2 regions of the Mycolicibacterium thermoresistibile genome follow, and region 1 is predicted to be linked to the other one. Evidence: riboswitches for the same ligand, from Rfam matches in the RefSeq annotation. Region 1 holds a riboswitch; the other holds the start of a gene.
What was found. A riboswitch is a leader RNA that binds a small molecule or an ion and turns the genes downstream of it on or off. The one in region 1 is predicted to bind S-adenosylmethionine.
Positions count from the first base shown of each region.

Region 2: it holds a riboswitch for S-adenosylmethionine, as region 1 does, so the genes downstream of both, CKW28_RS05435 (bifunctional o-acetylhomoserine/o-acetylserine sulfhydrylase) here and CKW28_RS03780 (ADP-ribosylglycohydrolase family protein) in region 1, are expected to answer to the same signal.

Region 1 is NZ_LT906483.1:821,358-825,486, reverse strand. Features, by position in the region: gene CKW28_RS03785 (metallophosphoesterase family protein) at 1-404, opposite strand, end outside; gene CKW28_RS03780 (ADP-ribosylglycohydrolase family protein) at 570-2,036, opposite strand; SAM riboswitch class IV at 2,068-2,179, opposite strand; gene CKW28_RS03775 (hypothetical protein) at 2,325-3,173, shown strand; gene sodC (superoxide dismutase[Cu-Zn]) at 3,202-4,086, shown strand; gene CKW28_RS03765 (alpha/beta fold hydrolase) at 4,025-4,129, opposite strand, start outside.
Region 2 is NZ_LT906483.1:1,179,942-1,184,070, forward strand. Features, by position in the region: gene metX (homoserine O-acetyltransferase MetX) at 1-225, opposite strand, end outside; gene CKW28_RS05435 (bifunctional o-acetylhomoserine/o-acetylserine sulfhydrylase) at 238-1,590, opposite strand; SAM riboswitch class IV at 1,759-1,878, opposite strand; gene CKW28_RS05440 (NADP-dependent isocitrate dehydrogenase) at 2,181-4,129, shown strand, end outside.

The sequences.
Region 1 (4,129 bases):
CGGTATTCGGGCTGCCCATGTTCGACGAGGTTCTCCGGACCCGTCAACAGGGTCTCGACCGCGTGGTGCAGCGGGTCGCCCTCGGTGATGGCGTCGACCAGGTGGGACAACTCACCGAACGGCGTGCTCGTCCCGCACCGCTGTTGTACGACCGAGATCGACGGCTCGTGCCAGCAGGCGTGGATGACCCGCAGATCGCCCAGATCCAGCCACAGCGGCAGAGTGGCGAACCAGTCCAGAAACCGGCCGCGGTCCGCACCGGTGACCTGATCGAGGACCTCCCGATGTTGCCTGGTGTTCTTCTCCGACCACGGATTGTCCGGATCGCCGTTGGCCCGCAGGTATTTCCCACTGTCCGGTGGCCACTCGATGATGTGGCAGCCCCGCACCGCGGCATCAATCATCCGCGCTCCCCCTGTCTCGCCATTCGTCGTCGGTGTCGGGCGCCCGGCCACCGAATGCTTCCACCGGTTCCTCCACCAGTGCTCGTTCCCAAGGCGGTTGTCTTCATGCTCACCAGGTCCGACGCCGCTCGCCGACATCACCGTCAACAGCGGGCTTCCCGGTCGCTAATCGCCCGAATGCAACCGCCGCAACGCATCCCGGAACTCGGGATTCGGATTCGCGCCGGACAACACCGCGCACACCTCGTCGAGCGCCCGCTCGATGCCGATACCCTGCCGACGGGCGCCGTAGAGCGCGGCGATCGTCGGTGTGCGACTGTACGCGTGCACGCAGTGCAGATACACCGTCCGGTTCTCCGCCCGCAGCTGTTCGACCGCCCGCACGGTGTCGAGGAGCACGAAGTCCAGGTTCGCGTTGTCGCCGACGCGGTCGATCAGCCGGACATCGAGATGGGTGGCGCCGTCGGGTATGTGCTCATCGGCCACCCGGCACAACGACACCACCGCGTCGACTCCGTCGGGGAGCCGGTGCAGCGCGGCCGCATTACCGATCCAGATGTCGACGTCATGCGGATGGCGCACCGCCAGTGCTGATTCCGGGTATGCGCCGTAGGCCTGATCGAACGACTCCGCTTGCCCGCCGCTGACGATATCGGTCGCCAACTGCACTAGACCGCGGGTGTTCAGCCCGGGCCATCCGGTCAGCAGCAGCCGCCACTGCGCCGGTACCGCCGAGGCCCCGTGCACCGCGCCGAGCAGCCCGCCGGCGATCGCCGCCACCGTATCGGTGTCCCCACCACCGCGAACCGCCGCCTCCAGCGCCAACCGCAGATGATCGGCCCGGAACAGCCCCGCCGCCGGATCATCGACCGGAATCGGGGTGGTGACAATCGACGACCACGCCCCCTGCAACGCGGCGACCACCCAGCCGTTCTTTCCGGCGAACGCCTCCGGACGCGACGATTCCGCCTCCTCGAGGCGGGCCGCCCACAGATCACGCCGCGAGCCGTCGATGTGGTCCAGTCCGATCCGGACGTCGAACCCGCCGGTCAGCACCGCATGACGGATCGCCAGGCACCACATCACACAGGCGTCGCCGGCTTCCGGGTCGAAATGCGTCAGCTCGCTGATCGCCCGCGCCGCGTCGGCCAGCGCATCCTCGTCATCGAGATGCGCCAACGCCACCGGCGCGGTGCGCATCAGCGAGCCGTTCCCGCCGCTCCGCCCCGCCGATTCGTGCCATACCGCGGACTCCTCGCGCGCTGCACGTGCCGAGATGCCTCGTCGCCCCACCGCGCTCAGCACCGCACTGGTCTGATTGCCGACGTCCTTGGCGGTGCGCGCCCACTCATACCAGCGCTCGACGATGTGATCTTGGACGCTGTCATCGCGCAGATCAACTCCAGTGGCGGCGATTTCGGCGATGGCCAACGCCATGGCGGTGTCGTCCGTCCACTCACCGGGCGCGAACGGTCCCAACCCGCCGCCGATCATGCCGACGGGTTCGTCATCCCCCATCGGCGGATCGAACTCGTATCCAGCGCCCAGCGCATCACCGGCAGCGGTCGCCAGAAGCACGCCGACAGCCCGATCACGCTGCGCAGCAGACAATTTCAGCCAAGGTGCGCTCATCGACTCCCCAGAACCTCGAAACCCCGCATCGGGGGCGCTCTTACCGACACCGGTTGGCGACGGTCGCTTCGTCATCCGAGCCACCCACGAGCGTGGGGTTGGCGCACCGCCCAGTCGGAGCTTTGCGGCGGTGTCTCATGAAGCTCTCCTGAGTCTAGATCAGGAGGGCGACAAAATTTGCTGGTTTGCACCACCGATTGCGAACCGCTTGAGAGAAGCGCGCCCACCTCCGCGTGACTACCATCGACGTATCGAACCGGTACGTCGATGGAGAGAGCGCCCAGTCACATGATTCGGGCAGTCCTGCTGGCAGTCATCCTGCTGGTCCTGGTCACCGCGGTCGCCGTGGTCACCCGGGGCGGACCGCGCGACGCCCCCACCGACCGGCGGTTGTCCGACGCCGCGACCACGACGCTGGTGGTACTCGGGATGCTCGCCCTCGGCGTCGCGATCACGCTGGGGTTCACCGTCGGCGACGGTTGGCCGCTGCTGCCCATCGGCGCCTGGGTGGGCGCCTACCTGGTCGTACGGGTCCGCGACCGCACCCGCCCGCAGCGCGAACGCGCCACGCTCGAACAACGGCGCGACGCCGCCCGGCGGCGCCTCGACGAGTTCGGGCCCGACGGCGTGGCCGCGCTCGACGAAGCCGAAACGCTGATCGACCGGATCCTGCACACCGAGGCCGCACAACACGGGTGGCTGGGCGACCTGGACTTCGGAGCCGACACCGAGATGATCGCCGCGGCCCAGCGCAGGATCACCGAGCTGCGCAAGGCCTGCGACGAATGGGCGGCACTGCCCGACCCCATGCCGGTCGACGCCGATCTGATCGTCGACGCCCAACGCAGCATCGGCGAGCTCAAGGCCGCCGTCGCCGAACGGCTGCAGGTGCTGCACGACTGCGCGAACCAGGCCGAAGCCGTCGACCGGGCCCTTGCCCAACAGCGCGAACAGGACGCCGTCGAACACCGCCGCGACCAGCTGCGCGTCCGCATCACCGCCCTGCTCACCGGCACCAGAGCGGCGTCGCAGCGCGAGCCGTCGGAAGCCACCGACCTGGTGCGATCCCGGGTCGCGGCCTTCCAGGAACTGCAGGCGACGATCCAAGCGCACCGCCGCGCCGACTCGATCGATTGAATCGAGGCGGTCCGGGTACTTCACCGCCATGACGAACCCCAAACAGGTACCCAGACCGGCAATCGCCGCCGCCCTGGCCGCTCCCGTCGCACTCGCCCTCCTGACCGGCTGCCAGCAGGACGGGCAGTCCGCCGAGGACACCACATCCCCCACCACGACCAGTCCCGCGCCCCGCGGCGAGACGATCAGCACCGAACTGAAGACACCGGACGGTCGGACGGTCGCCGACGCCGACATCGAATTCACCGACGGCTACGCCACGATCACCGTCGAGACCACCGAGTCCGGCATCCTCTCCCCCGGCTTCCACGGCCTGCACATCCACGAGATCGGCAAGTGTGAAGCCAACTCCGTCGCACCCGGCGGCGGCGAGCCCGGTGACTTCCTGTCCGCCGGCGGTCATCTGCACATGCGCGGCGACACCCCTCACCCCGGCACCGGCGATCTGACCCCTCTCGAGGTCCGTTCCGACGGGTCAGCGCGGCTGGTCGCGACGACCGACTCGCTGACCATCGAGGATCTGCGGGGGTCGCAGGGGTCGGCGCTGATGCTGCACGAACGGCCGGACAACTTTGCCAACATCCCGCCGCGGTACACCGTCAACGGCGCACCCGGCCCCGACGCCGAGACGCTGGCCACCGGCGACGCCGGCAGCCGCATCGCCTGCGGTGCGCTCGCCGCGGCGAGCGCACAGGCCACCCCGACCACCGAGACCACCACGATCACCGAGACGGCGCCGGGCGGCCCGCCCGCGGGCACCGCTCCTCCCGCCACCGAGCCGCCGGGCACCACCGGACCGCCGGCGACGACCGAATCACCGCAGACCACCACCACGACCGCCGAGACGACGGTCACCACACCGCCCACGACGACGGTGACCACGACCGTGCCGGAGGGTGAGGGTCCGGGCTGAGCAGCATGTCCGGCAGCGCCGACTCCGACATCGCCGGGACGGT
Region 2 (4,129 bases), 360 kb from region 1:
GTGCTGCGGTCCGGCCGGACCGGTGATGTGCGAGTCGCCGGTCAGCGCGTGCAGCACCATCACCACGTTGTCCCGGTTGGGCGACAACTCACCCCACCGCTGCACCGCGATGGAGACGTTGTCGAGCACCTCGCCACACTCCAGCTGCAGTGGCCCGATGTCGACCACTGCCAACTCGCCCTCGGCGGGCAACGTGGGGGTTCTCGTCACGTCCAGGATCGTCACTTCGCTGCTGCTCTAGAACGATGCGACCGTCTGCGGATCGCCGCCGGCCGATGCGGTGAACGGTTTGGCGGCGGCGAAGCCCTGCTCGAGGTCGGCGATGATGTCGTCGATGCCCTCGATGCCGACGGCCAACCGCACCAGGCCGGGCGTGACCCCGGTGGCCAGCTGATCCTCGGGCGACAACTGCGCATGCGTGGTCGACGCCGGGTGGATCACCAGCGAGCGTACGTCGCCGATGTTGGCGACGTGGCTGTGCAGGGTCAGCGCGTTGACGAACGCCTTGCCCGCCTCCACACCGCCGGCCAGCTCGAAGGCCAGCACCGCGCCGGTGCCCTTGGGCGCCAGCTTCTTTCCGAGGTCGTACCACGGCGAGCTGGGCAGCCCCGCATAGTTCACCGACACCACGTCGGGGTGCGCCTCGAGGTACTCGGCGACCTTCTGGGCGTTCTCCACATGGCGTTCCACGCGCAGGCTCAGCGTCTCCAGGCCCTGGGCGATCAGGAACGCGTTGAACGGCGCCGCGGCCGAACCGAGGTCGCGCAGCAACTGCACCCGCGCCTTGAGCGCGAACGCCGGCGGTCCCAGCTCGGCGAACACCACACCGTGGTAGCTCGGATCGGGTTCGGTGAAGCCGGGGAACTTGCCGTTGGTCCAGTCGAAGGTGCCGCCGTCGACGATCACGCCGGCGATCGCGGCGCCGTGCCCGCCGAGGTACTTGGTGGCCGAGTGCACGACGATGTCGGCGCCGTGGCTCAGCGGCTGGATCAGATACGGCGTCGCGATCGTGTTGTCGACGATCAGCGGCACACCTGCCTCATGCGCGACCGCGGCGACGTTGGGGATGTCGAGGATGTCGATCTTCGGGTTGGAGATCGACTCACCGAAGAACGCCTTGGTGTTCGGCCGGACCGCGGCCCGCCAGGAATCGAGGTCGTCGGGGTTCTCGACGAACGTCGTCTCGATGCCGAGCTTGGGCAGGGTGTGCTGGAACAGGTTGTAGGTGCCGCCGTACAACCGGGGGCTCGCGACGATGTGGTCCCCGGCGTTCGCGAGGTTGAGGATCGCGAAGGTCTCGGCGGCCTGCCCCGACGCCAGGAACAGCGCGGCGACGCCGCCCTCGAGCGCGGCGATGCGCTTCTCGACGACGTCCTGCGTCGGGTTCATGATCCGGGTGTAGATGTTGCCCGGCTCGCTGAGCCCGAACAGCGCGGCGGCGTGCTCGGTGCTGTCGAAGGTGTAGGAGGTGGTCTGGTAGATCGGCAGCGCCCGAGCGTTGGTCGCTGGATCCGGGGTCTGGCCGGCGTGGACCTGCTTGGTCTCGAACGACCACTTGGCAGTGGGGTCGTCCTGTTCGCTGTTGGTCATCGTCGAGTCGTTCTCCTGGGTACGGGATTCACACGGGGGTGCTGTGGGGTGCGTGGAGTCACCGCCGACATGGCGGGATCACCGGCAGCCGGATCAACAGCGACAACACATGGGCTGGGGGAATGTCCGCATCAGTCGTCCCTACTCTCTCGGGGGTCCGAGCCTGCGGACCCGCGCTTGCCGTGTAGCCCGTTGCAGCTACTCAACCTGGTCATCACCCGGGGCACCCCACCGCGGTTGGAGGGTTGCCGGCCAGCGAGCCGGGGCTTGACGCTGGCGCTCATGACCTGCCAAAAGCCTATCGCACCCCGGCGACCGGCTGCCAGCGGGCCGTGACACCCGTGTGACCTGCGTCAACCTCGGGATGTGGAGAATGGGGGTGGAGTCGGGCCAGAAGGGGTCGGCGCCACAGCCGGGAGCTCCGGACGCAAGCCACGGACAAAAGCTCCGGAGAAAAGCTACTGGTCAGTAGCCAAAGCTGGGGCTTCGCCGTGCCGCCGCCCCTTGTAGTCTGGCCCAGCGACGCAGCGCAGCGCGTTCCGCGCGCAGATTGCCGATAGGACCGATACCGACGCCGGGAGAGACAACATATGAGCGCCGAGAAGCCGACCATCATCTACACACTCACCGACGAGGCGCCGCTGCTCGCCACCTACAGCTTCCTGCCGATCATCGAGTCGTTCGCCAAGCCGGCCGGCATCGACATCAAGACCAGCGACATCTCGGTGGCCGCCCGGATCCTGGCCGAGTTCCCCGACTACCTCACCGAGGAACAGCGAGTACCGGACAACCTCGGCGAGCTCGGCCGGCTCACCCAGGACCCGGACACCAACATCATCAAACTGCCGAACATCAGCGCCTCGGTGCCCCAGTTGCTCGCCGCGATCAAGGAGCTTCAGGGCAAGGGCTTCAACGTGCCCGACTACCCCGGCGATCCGAAGACCGAGGAAGAGCAGAAGATCAAGGATCGCTACGCCAAGGTGCTGGGCAGTGCGGTCAACCCGGTCCTGCGGGAGGGCAACTCGGACCGGCGCGCCCCCAAGGCGGTCAAGGAGTACGCCAGGAAGAACCCGCACAGCATGGGCGAGTGGTCGCAGGCGTCGCGCACGCACGTGGCGACCATGAAGAAGGGCGACTTCTACGCCGGTGAGAAGTCGATGACGCTGGACCGGGCGCGCCGGGTGAAGATGGTGCTGAACACCAAACGCGGTGAGACGCTCGTCCTCAAGCCCGAGGTGAAGCTCGACGAGGGCGACATCATCGACTCGATGTTCATGAGCAAGAAGGCGTTGTGCGAGTTCTACGAGGAACAGATGCAGGACGCCTACGAGACCGGCGTGATGTTCTCGCTGCACGTCAAGGCGACCATGATGAAGGTCAGCCACCCGATCGTGTTCGGCCACGCGGTCAAGGTGTTCTACAAGGACGCGTTCGCCAAGCACCAGAAGCTGTTCGACGAACTCGGCGTCAACGTCAACAACGGGATGTCCGATCTGTACGAGAAGATCTCCACGCTGCCGGCCTCGCAGCGGGAGGAGATCATCGACGACATCCACCGCTGCCACGAGACCCGCCCCGAGCTGGCGATGGTCGACTCGGCCCGCGGCATCACCAACTTCCACTCGCCGTCCGACGTCATCGTGGACGCCTCGATGCCCGCGATGATCCGGGCCGGCGGCAAGATGTACGGCGCGGACGGCAAGCTCAAGGACACCAAGGCGGTGAACCCGGAGTCGACCTTCTCCCGGATCTACCAGGAGATGATCAACTTCTGTAAGACCCACGGGCAGTTCGACCCGACCACGATGGGCACGGTGCCGAACGTCGGGCTGATGGCGCAGAAGGCCGAGGAATACGGCAGCCACGACAAGACTTTCGAGATCCCCGAGGACGGCGTCGCCGACATCGTCGACATCGACACCGGCGAGGTGTTGATGTCGCAGAACGTCGAAGAGGGCGACATCTGGCGGATGCCGATCGTCAAGGACGCCCCGATCCAGGACTGGGTCAAGCTGGCCGTCACCCGGGCCCGCGCCTCCGGTATGCCGGTGGTGTTCTGGCTGGACATCGAGCGTCCGCACGAGGTGGAGCTACGCAAGAAGGTCAAGAAGTACCTGAAGGACCACGACACCGAGGGCCTGAAGATCCACATCCTGCCGCAGGTGTGGGCCATGCGGTACACGCTGGAACGGGTGATCCGCGGGAAGGACACCATCGCCGCGACCGGAAACATCCTGCGCGACTACCTCACCGACCTGTTCCCGATCCTGGAGCTGGGCACCAGCGCCAAGATGCTGTCGATCGTCCCGCTGATGAAGGGCGGCGGTCTGTACGAGACCGGCGCCGGTGGCTCGGCGCCCAAGCATGTGCACCAGCTGCTCGAGGAGAACCACCTGCGCTGGGACTCGCTCGGTGAATTCCTCGCCCTGGGCGCATGTTTCGAGGATGTGGCGCGCAAGACCGGCAACAAACGGGCCGACCTGCTCGGCAAGACTCTCGACACCGCCATCGGAAAACTGTTGGACAACAACAAGAGCCC